DNA from 3 places in the Amycolatopsis lurida genome. Region 3 is predicted to be linked to each of the others. Evidence: riboswitches for the same ligand, from Rfam matches in the RefSeq annotation. Region 3 holds a riboswitch; each other region holds the start of a gene.
The links. A riboswitch is a leader RNA that binds a small molecule or an ion and turns the genes downstream of it on or off. The one in region 3 is predicted to bind S-adenosylmethionine.

Region 1 (3,266 bases), 5.2 Mb from region 3:
GGTCGCTCGTTCCCCATGCGGGGTGAGGGTAGTGGGTCAGGCGCAGAACGGGGGAAGCTCCCGCGGATCGTTCTCCGGCACCCAGCGGCCTTCGGGCTTCTCGTACTGCCAGCGGGCACCGCGGGCGACGATCTGGCGCAGCGCCAGGACGATCCGGTCCACGTGCTCGGTGGTGCTGCCGAGGCCGAGGCTGACCCGCACGGCCTGCTGCCCCGTCGAACCGGCCACGGCGATCAGCCGTTTGGTCGCCACGTGTGCGCAGAACGCGCCGTCTCGCACGCCGATGCCGTATTCCGCGGACAGCACGGCGGCGAGCCAGCCCGGGTCGAAGCCGTCGACGACGAAGCTGAGCGTGCCGACCCGATCGACCGGCGCGTCGAACAGCCGCAGTTCGCCGAATCCGGGGATGGCGGCGAGACCGCGGCGCAGGCGCGCCAGCAGTTCCTCCTCGTGGGCGACGATCCCGTCCCAGTTCGCGGCCAGGGTTTCGCAGGCGACGCCGAGCGCGTAGACGCCGACGGTGTTGGGCGAACCGGCTTCGTGCCGCTCGGGGCCGGAATTCCAGACCACGCCGAGGTTTTCGGAGTCACGGTTGACGAGCTTCGTCGCGCCGCCACCGGCGAGGTACGGCTGAGCCGCACGCAGCCAGTCGGCTCGGCCGATCAGCGCGCCGGCCCCGAAAGGCGCGTACAGCTTGTGCCCCGAGAGCGCGACGTAATCGACGTCCAGTTCGCGCACCGAGATCTTCCGGTGCGGTGCGAGCTGCGCCGCGTCGAGCGCGATCCGGGCGCCGTGCCGCCGCGCGATGGCCGCGATCTCCTTGACGGGCAACAGTTCCCCGGTCACGTTGGACGCGCCGGTGAGCACGACGAGCCGCGGGCCCTGCGGGCAGTCCGCGAGCGCTTCGTCCACAGCGGACACCGCGGCGAGGCGGGTCCGAGGGGTTTCGATCCGGCGGACGTTCGGTCCCTTCCACGGCAGCAGCGCGGCGTGGTGCTCGGTGTCGAACACGACGACCGAGGTGTGTTTCGGCAGGCTGCGCGCGAGAAGGTTGAAGGAATCGGTGGTGTTGCGGGTGAACACGACGGTGTCGGTCGACCGCGCGTCGACGAAGTCACGCAGGATTCCGCGCGTACGCTCGTAAAGCTTGGTCGAGACCTGCGAAGCGAAGCCGGCGCCGCGGTGCACACTGGCGTACCAGGGCAGGAATTCGTCGACCGCGGCACGCACCTTGTCCAGGCAGGGAGCGCTCGCCGCGTGATCGAGGTTGGCGTATCCGATGTCGCCGCCGGTGACCAGCGGAACCCGGAGATCGGCGCACGCGACCGCCGGGATCCGGTGCGGGGCAACGTCTTCAGCGGGGGTGCTGGTGCGTTCGAGAGCGAGAGTCATCGTCATCCTCCGGGCCAGGGGACCCACCGAGGATCCCGCGCTTGCCCGTCGCACCACGCGACGAGCCAGGTCCTCACCCGGGGCACCCCACCGCGGAAGGAGGGTTGCCGGTCAGCTAGCCGGGGCTTGACGCTGACACTCGTGACCTACGGACGAAGTTAGCGGATGGGCGGCCGATCGAGCCAGCCCTTGTCCGCATCTTGAGACGCCGCTCACGTGCTCCGCAAGCGGGAAGAACCGCTGCCCGGCGCCGCGCCGCGCCGGGCAACGGCAGGTCAGACCCGGAATCGGCCGGGCAGCGGGACGGTCGCGCGGGAGGAGACCTCGGTCGCGGTGCCGGAGTACTGATCGGTGCCCGCGGTGAACTGCCAGCCGCCGAAGGTCTTGCCGTCGACGGCTTCGCCGTAGGCCTCGGCGACCTTGGTCGAGACCTCGTCGTAGGACAGGCCGTTCCAGTTGCCCGCGCCGACCCCGAAGTCGCGCGAGTCGCCGCCCTGCGCGGCGGCCGCGGGCAGGGTCCACAGGGTGAAGTGCACGTGGGCGCCGGTGCTGCGGCCACCACAGGGCAGCGCGTTGCCGGTCCGGCCGAGAGCGTCGCCCGGGGCGACCTTCTGGCCGTCGGTGACCGCGATGCCCTCCAGGTGGTAGTACCCGGTCCGCCAGCCGCCGTCGTGGTCGACGGTCACCCAGTCGCCGCCGGAACAGTGCTGGATCCGGACCGTGCCCGCCAGCGGGGCGCGAACGGTCTTGTCCCCGGGGCTGAAGTCGATGGCGTTCTTCACGCCGGAGGTGCCGTTGTCCGAGTGGATCCCCGCCGAGTAGACCGACTGGCCCGGCTCGAAGGGCAGCCCGAACGCGGGAAAGGCGCCGGCCGCGGAGGCGGCGGGAGCAGAGAGAACCACCCCGACGAGTGCGGCAGTGACCCCCAGACCAGCGAACCGCGCAGGAAGCTTCGTCACCTTGCGTACTCCTTACCCCGTGACACTCACCCATTCGATGGAGTCGATTGCGGGGAAAGTAATCCAAAAGGAGTACAAATGGGAAGAAGTTTCTGAGATCAACCGACGAACAGCTGGTGGCGGTTCGTGACCTACTGGCCGGATTCGCCCTTCCACCTGGCGAGACGGCCCGCGCGGTCAACGGCCCGCAGGCGTCGTTCGGCCGCGTCACGGGCTTCGGCGGTGGTCACGACGAGTAACTGGTCGTGCTCCTGAAGCCGGGTGTTCTTGTTCGGCGTGAAGCCGGAGCCGTCGCGGACGAGGAGGCTGATCGTCGCCCCCACCGGCAGGCGCAGCTCGGCCAGGTACACGCCGTGCATCTTCGATCCCTTGTGGATCCGGACCTGCAGGAGTTCCGCGCCCATCTCGTCGAGCGGCGCGGAGTCGACGTCGATCTCGTGCGCCTCGGCGTGCTGGGCCAGCCCGAGGATTCTCGCGAGCGGGGTCAGCGTGGCCCCTTGGAGCAGCGTCAACACGATGACCAGCACGAACACCGCGTCGACCAGCTCCTGCGCGCCCGGCACGCCGGACGACAGCGGGATCAACGCGAGCACGATCGGGACCGCCCCGCGCAGCCCGGCCCAGGACAGGAACACCTGTTCTCGCCAGGGGATCTTGAATGGCAGCGCCGACAGCAGTACCGACAGCGGGCGGGCGAGCAGCAGCACGACCGCGCCCGCGACCAGGCCCTGGACCAGGCTTTCGAAGATCCTGCTCGGCGAGGCGAACAGGCCGAGCAACACGAACAGGCCGATCTGCGCGAGCCAGCCGAGCCCTTCGGCGAAGGACAGCGTGTCCGAGCGGTGCGGCAGCTTCGAGTTCCCCAGCACCAGGGCCGCGACGTAGGTGGCGAGCAGGCCCGACGCGTGGGCGAGC
Region 2 (3,266 bases), 3.4 Mb from region 3:
ACCGGCCAATCGTGGCTTACCGGACATGGTTACGATCGTCGGGTGACTGAACTGCTCGGTCCTGCGGAAATCAGGGCGCTGGCGGCCGAGCTGGACGTACGTCCGACCAAGAAGCTCGGCCAGAACTTCGTGCACGATCCCAATACGGTGCGCCGCATCGTCGACCTCTCGAAGATCGGCGAAGGGGACGTCGTCCTGGAGGTCGGGCCGGGCCTCGGCTCGCTGACACTCGGACTGCTCGCGACCGGCGCCGAGGTCGTCGCGGTCGAAATCGATCCTGTGCTGGCGGAACGGCTGCCGAGCACCGTGGCCGAGCGAGGCGGGGCCGAAAGGCTGACGGTCGTCGGCGCGGACGCGTTGCGGATCACCGCGAACGACCTGCCGGCACGGCCGACGGCGCTCGTCGCGAACCTGCCGTATAACGTCGCCGTTCCCGTCGTGCTCCACCTGCTGGCCGAATTGCCGTCGCTGACCAGCGGCCTCGTAATGGTCCAGACCGAGGTCGCGGACAGGATGGCGGCGGGTCCGGGAAGCCGGACTTACGGCGTACCCAGCGTCAAGCTCGCCTGGTACGGAAAGACGCGCAAGGTCGCCGCGGTGCCCAGGGCGGTGTTCTGGCCGGTTCCGAACGTCGACTCCGCCTTGGTCGCGTTCGAACGGGGCGACGTGGTGTCGTCCGTGGAGCGGGAGCGGCTGTTCGCGGTCGTCGACGCCGCCTTCTCGCAACGGCGGAAGACCTTGCGGGCAGCGTTGGCGTCGTGGGCCGGTTCCGCCGAACGCGCGGGGGAACTACTCGAAAAGGCGGGTATCGACCCCAAAACCCGCGGGGAGCAGCTGGACGTCCACCAGTTCGCCCGGATCGCCGCGGCTGCCGGCTGACCACCCTGGCGCAGGTGACCGGGGCCGCGCGACTGCGTGGTTCCTCCCCTCGATTTGGCGCGGGCGAACCTTGTCTTAGCAGGCAGCGCGCCTGCCGGAGGTCGGATACGCCTGTCCGCGTCCCATAATATGGGCGGCCCATCCTGTATAATGGACGCGACCAGACGTGTGATCTGCGCCTACGCGCTTGCTTTCATCCAGTGGGATCGGTTTTACTCAGTAAGCCATCCCGAGCGACTGAGAGACCTGGCTCGCCGAAGTCGCAGCAACCACCCTCCACAGGGCAGGTGCTACAGCCAGGACCGATGGAGGCTGTGCCTAATGAACAGGGTCACCCACCCGCTCCTGCTGACCAGGCGACGTGTCGTCGATGAAGGTCGCCGCACGGTAAGTGCGTGTCGACGCTCCACCGTTACTGCCTGAGTTCATTCCCTTATCTCTGAATCCGTCCGTTTCCCGGACGGTTACTCGGTGACGGTTGGCGCGCTCGCAAGAAGCAGCGCCCCATGTGCATGGAGCCTTTCGTGATCACTGTTGAAAACCTGTCCAAATCCTTTCCCCTCAACGGAAATCCCGTCGTCGCACTGCGCGATGTGAGCGTGGACATCCAAGCAGGCTCGCTGTTCGGAGTCGTCGGTCCGGCGGGCTCCGGCAAATCGACCCTTGCTCGGTGCATCGGTCTTCAGGAGCGTCCCGACCGCGGTGTCGTCCGCCTCGACGGACTCAACACCGGAACCCTCGACGGACGCCGTCTCCGCGAAATCCGGCGCCAGGTCGGCGTGGTGAGCACCAAGCCGGAATTGCTCGCCGAACGCACCATCGCCGGCAACATTGCTTCGCCGCTCGAGCAGCTCGGCCTCGACGGGCCGCAGCGCCGCAACCGGGTCGGCAACCTGCTCGACCTGGTCGGGCTCACCCCCCGTGCGGGGCAGCGGCCGGGCGACCTGTCCGAGGGGCAGCTGCGCCGGGTGGCCATCGCCAAGGCACTGGCCGCCGGGCCGTCCGTGCTCCTGGCCGACGACCCGACCGCGGGCGTGCAGCCCGAGGAGTCCGGCGCGGTCCTGACCGTGCTCGACCGGGCGCGCGCCGAACTCGGTGTCACCGTGCTGCTCACCACACCCGACGCCGGCGTGGTCCGCCGTGTCTGCGACGACGTCGCGGTTCTGGAGGCCGGCGCGATCATCGAACGCGGAACCGTGCTCGACCTGGTCTCCGACCCCAACAGCCGGACCGCGCAGGCGCTGCTTCCCGCCATCGAAACCGGGCGGGCACAGGCCTCGAAGTACGACCGTGCGGTGGACGTAGTGCTCGTCGGCTTCGCCTCGGTCGGTGCGCTGCTGCCGGAGGCCGCCGGTCGCTTCGACGTCGAGCTCGCCACCATCGGGGGCGGTCTGACCCGGATCGGCGACACCCCGGTCGGCCGGTTCCGCCTCGGGGTGCGCGGTGAGCGCGCGGACGCCGCGCTCGCCTGGATCGCCGAACGTGGCGGCCACGTGACCCACCCGGTCCGCGGCCCGCAGGGCGTCGCCGCCTGATTTCTCCGCGAACGGGCCGTCCAGGACGAATTGCGTCCAAGGCGGCCCGTTCGCGTCTGCCCCTTCCATTCTCTTTCTCCTGATGGCAGCGCAAGTGGAGCGGCCACGTAGGCTTGACGCGTGCTCGCCGTCGTACCGCCCCCAGTGACCGTCAGGGTCCCCGCCAAGGTCAACCTGCACCTGTCGGTCGGAGATGTACGCCCGGACGGCTACCACGAGCTGGTGACCGTGTTCCAGGCGCTTTCCCTGACCGACGAGGTGACCGTCGCGGTCACCGAGGACCCCGGCGTCGAGGTCTACGGTGAAGGTGAAGGTTCCGTACCGACAGGAGCCAACAACCTGGCCTGGAAGGCAGCGCAGGCGTTGGCGGCCCACATCGGCAAGGCGGACGGCGAGTCCAAGGTCAGAGTCGTGTTGCGCAAAGGCATCCCGGTCGCGGGCGGGATGGCCGGTGGCAGTGCCGACGCGGCCGCGACCCTGGTGGGGCTCGCGTCGCTGTGGAAGCTCGACATCTCCCGGGACGAACTGGCGGGTATCGCCGCGAAACTCGGGAGCGATGTTCCTTTCGCGCTCTACGGCGGGACGGCGTTGGGCACCGGCCGAGGCGAGCAGCTGGTGCCTGTCCTGTCGAGGCACACCTTCCACTGGGTCCTGGCCTTCGACCAGCGTGGGCTTTCGACTCCGCGGGTGTTCGGCGAGCTGGACAAGTTGCGTGAAGAAGGCAGCCCACCGCGGATCGGCTCGCACACTCCGGTGGTGGAGGCGCTGGCATCCGGCGACCCGCGTCAACTGGCGCTGCTTCTCGGCAATGATCTGCAGGCGGCCGCTGTCTCGTTGCGTCCGGGGCTGCGC
Region 3 (3,266 bases):
CGTCTGCCCTGATTGTGTGTTTCGCTGAGCGGGCAGGCGGCGGAACCCTAGGCACTACGCTCCGCACCGTACCTCAAGCACCCGTCCCCAGGTGGCCGCGAGCCATCCCTGGACGGCTGTTAAGCTTGCCTTTCACCGTCGTGTGGCATTCCGTCATGGAGGAAACCCGCGCGCTCTCACGAGCAGCAGGGCCGGTCACAGCGCGGCGGTGAAACCACCGAGAGATTCAAGAGGAGCGCCCCCGTGGCCAACATCAAGTCGCAGATCAAGCGCATCACCACCAACGAGAAGGCGCGTCAGCGCAACCAGGCGATCCGGTCCTCGGTGAAGACCGCGATCCGCAAGTTCCGTGAGGCCGCCGACGCCGGTGACAAGGCCAAGGCCCTGGAACTGCAGAAGGACGCGGCCAAGAAGCTGGACAAGGCCGTGACCAAGGGCGTTCTCCACGCCAACCAGGCCGCCAACAAGAAGTCCGCGCTGGCGAAGCGCGCGAACTCTCTCTGATCGGCTTGCGAAGGGCCCCGGCGACGCGAGTCGCCGGGGCCCTTCGCCGTTTCAGCGGCTCGTGCCGTGGGCGTCTACGACCTCCAGGACGGCGCGCTCCAGCGCGTACTCCGGGTTGGCCGCGACTCCCTTGACCTCGGCGTTGAGCCGGGCGACCACCCGCATCGCGGTGGCGAGCCCGTCCTGGCCCCAGCCGCGGGCCTGCCCTTGCGCCTTGCGCACCTTCCACGGCGGCATCCCCAGCTCACCCGCCATCTGGTTCGGGTTCCCGCGACCGGCACCGGACACCCGCGCGATCGTCCGGACGGCGTCGGCGAGGGCGTCCGCGACCAGCACGTGCGGTACGCCAAGCTGCATCGCCCAGCGCAACGACTCCAGCGCGGCGGCCTTGTCACCGGCGACGGCCTTCTCCGCGACGGCGAACCCGTTCACGTCGGCGCGGCCCCGGTGGTAGCGCCGGACCGCCTGCTCGTCGACCGTTCCGCCGGCGTCCGCGACCAGCTGGGTCGCGGCCGACGACAGTTCACGCAGGTCCGAGCCGACCGCGTCGATCAGCGCGAGCACGGCCGCACCGTCGATCTTCCCGCCGACGCGGCGGACCTCGTTGCGGACAAAGGATTCCCGCTCAGCGGCTTTGGTCAGCTTCGGGCATTCGACAACCTCCGCACCGGCCTTCTTCAAGGCGGCGGGGAGCCCCTTCGCGGCCTTGCTCCGGCCACCCCCGCTGTGCACGACGACGAGCACGATGCCGTCGGCGGGCGCCTTGACGTAGGCCATCACCCCGTCCGCGAGCTCCTGCGAGATGTCGTGCGCGGATTCGAGGACGATCACCCTGCCCTCGGCGAACAGCGAGGGGCTGACCATTTCCGCGAGCGCCGGGACTGTGAGGTCCGACACCCGGATCCGGGTGAGATCCGCCGTCGGATCGGCCGCCTTGGCCGCGTCCGAGGCGCTGCGGACCGCCCGTTCGATCAGCAGCTCTTCCTCACCGAGAACCAGGACCAGCGGCGATGGGGCGGAACCTTGCGTCGTCACGGTGACGATCCTGCCACTCCTCCTCTCGTGTGCTTTGTCCGGTGATGTGTAGCGGGCACGGTGGCCCCACCTGAGCCTCATGTCGTACGGTGTTGGCGAGGCGACGCGAGCACACGCGTGCCGACAATCGAATACCGCTCATCCAGAGGGGCAGAGGGAACGGCCCGATGAAGCCCCGGCAACCGGCGTCAGCCTGTCATTCCGCGATCGCGGGATAGCTGACGAACACGGTGCCAATTCCGGCCCGCCATGGCGGGGCAGATGAGGAAGGAACCTCGCGATGACCGCAACCCTCGGCACGACCTCCACCACCAAGACCCCGGATCTCGGACCGGCCGTCGAACTGGTGTCGAAGGAAGAGGGACACCGGCAGCCGCTCGCCCCCGAATTCGTTTCCGCCGAGGACTTCTCGCCGCTCGAAGTCGCCTACGACTTCGGCCGCGTGCGCCGCGAGGACATCGAAGCCGGACCGAAGAACATCTGGCGCTACAAGAAACTCCTTCCCGTTCCCTCGAACGTCGAAGAGATCCCCAACACCGAACCCGGCGCCACCCGGCTCATCCAGGCCGACAGGCTCGCCAAAGCCTTGGGCGTCAAGAAGGTCTGGGTCAAGGACGACACCGGCAACCCCACTCATTCGTTCAAGGACCGCGTGGTCGCCGTCGCTTTGGCCGCCGCACGCGAGTTCGGGTTCGACGTGCTCGCCTGTCCCTCGACCGGCAACCTGGCCAACGCCGTCGCCGCCGCGGCGGCCCGTGCGGGCTGGCGGTCGGTCGTGCTGATCCCGAAGACCCTGGAACGCGCCAAGATCCTGACCACCGCCGTGTACGACGGTGACCTGATCGCGGTCGACGGCAACTACGACGACGTGAACCGGCTCGCCACCCAGCTCGCCGCCGAGCAGGAGAGCTGGGCGTTCGTCAACGTGAACGTCCGGCCCTACTACTCGGAAGGCTCCAAGACGCTGGCCTTCGAGGTCGCCGAGCAGCTCGGCTGGCGGCTTCCCTCCCAGATCGTGGTGCCGATCGCCTCCGGCTCACAGCTCACCAAGGTGGACAAGGGTTTCCGTGAGTTCGGGCAACTCGGCCTCGTCGACGAGACGCCGTACAAGGTGTTCGGCGCGCAGGCCACCGGCTGCTCCCCCGTCTCGGCGGCCTTCCGCGCGGGGCACGACGTCGTCCAGCCGGTCAAGCCGGACACGATCGCCCGGTCGCTGGCGATCGGGAACCCGGCCGACGGCCCCTACGTCCTCGACGTCGTCAACCGCACCGGTGGCGCGATCGAAGACGTCACCGACGAAGAGGTCGTCGAAGGCATCCGGCTGCTCGCCCGTACCGAGGGGATCTTCACCGAGACCGCCGGTGGTGTCACCGTCGCGACGGCCAAGAAGCTCATCGAGACCGGCAAGCTCAACCCGGACGAGGAGATCGTCCTGCTGATCACCGGTGACGGCCTCAAGACCCTCGACGCCGTCGAGGACAAGATCGGCCCCAAGGCCACCGTCAGCGCCTCGGCCGACGCGGTCCGCGAGGCTCTGGGCATCTGAGTTCCCGGCGGCCCGCCTCAGGAACGAGGCGGGCCGCGGGGCTCACCCCGGCGTACCAGGGCGAGGCCTCGCGCGTCAGCGAGGACGGCGGTGTCGCCGTCCGTGTCCGTCCTCGCGACCGACGCGCCGACGGCCACCAGATTGTCCAAAGTGGACTTGTTCGGATGGCCGTAGGTGTTTC

Region 1: another riboswitch for S-adenosylmethionine. It lies ahead of BLW75_RS38455 (aminotransferase class V-fold PLP-dependent enzyme); the one in region 3 lies ahead of thrC (threonine synthase).
Region 2: another riboswitch for S-adenosylmethionine. It lies ahead of BLW75_RS30185 (methionine ABC transporter ATP-binding protein); the one in region 3 lies ahead of thrC (threonine synthase).

Annotation. Positions count from the first base shown of each region.
Region 1 covers NZ_FNTA01000004.1:7,052,360-7,055,625, reverse strand. Annotated here, with positions in the region: gene BLW75_RS38460 (hypothetical protein) at 1-17, opposite strand, end outside; gene BLW75_RS38455 (aminotransferase class V-fold PLP-dependent enzyme) at 37-1,392, opposite strand; SAM riboswitch class IV at 1,425-1,539, opposite strand; gene BLW75_RS38450 (M23 family metallopeptidase) at 1,668-2,351, opposite strand; gene BLW75_RS38445 (potassium/proton antiporter) at 2,483-3,266, opposite strand, start outside.
Region 2 covers NZ_FNTA01000004.1:5,222,103-5,225,368, forward strand. Annotated here, with positions in the region: gene BLW75_RS30175 (GNAT family N-acetyltransferase) at 1-2, opposite strand, end outside; gene rsmA (16S rRNA (adenine(1518)-N(6)/adenine(1519)-N(6))-dimethyltransferase RsmA) at 43-879, shown strand; SAM riboswitch class I at 1,101-1,191, shown strand; gene BLW75_RS30185 (methionine ABC transporter ATP-binding protein) at 1,404-2,414, shown strand; gene BLW75_RS30190 (4-(cytidine 5'-diphospho)-2-C-methyl-D-erythritol kinase) at 2,535-3,266, shown strand, end outside.
Region 3 covers NZ_FNTA01000004.1:1,860,847-1,864,112, forward strand. Annotated here, with positions in the region: gene rpsT (30S ribosomal protein S20) at 244-504, shown strand; gene holA (DNA polymerase III subunit delta) at 556-1,539, opposite strand; SAM riboswitch class I at 1,675-1,807, shown strand; gene thrC (threonine synthase) at 1,820-3,085, shown strand; gene BLW75_RS13900 (ComEC/Rec2 family competence protein) at 3,103-3,266, opposite strand, start outside.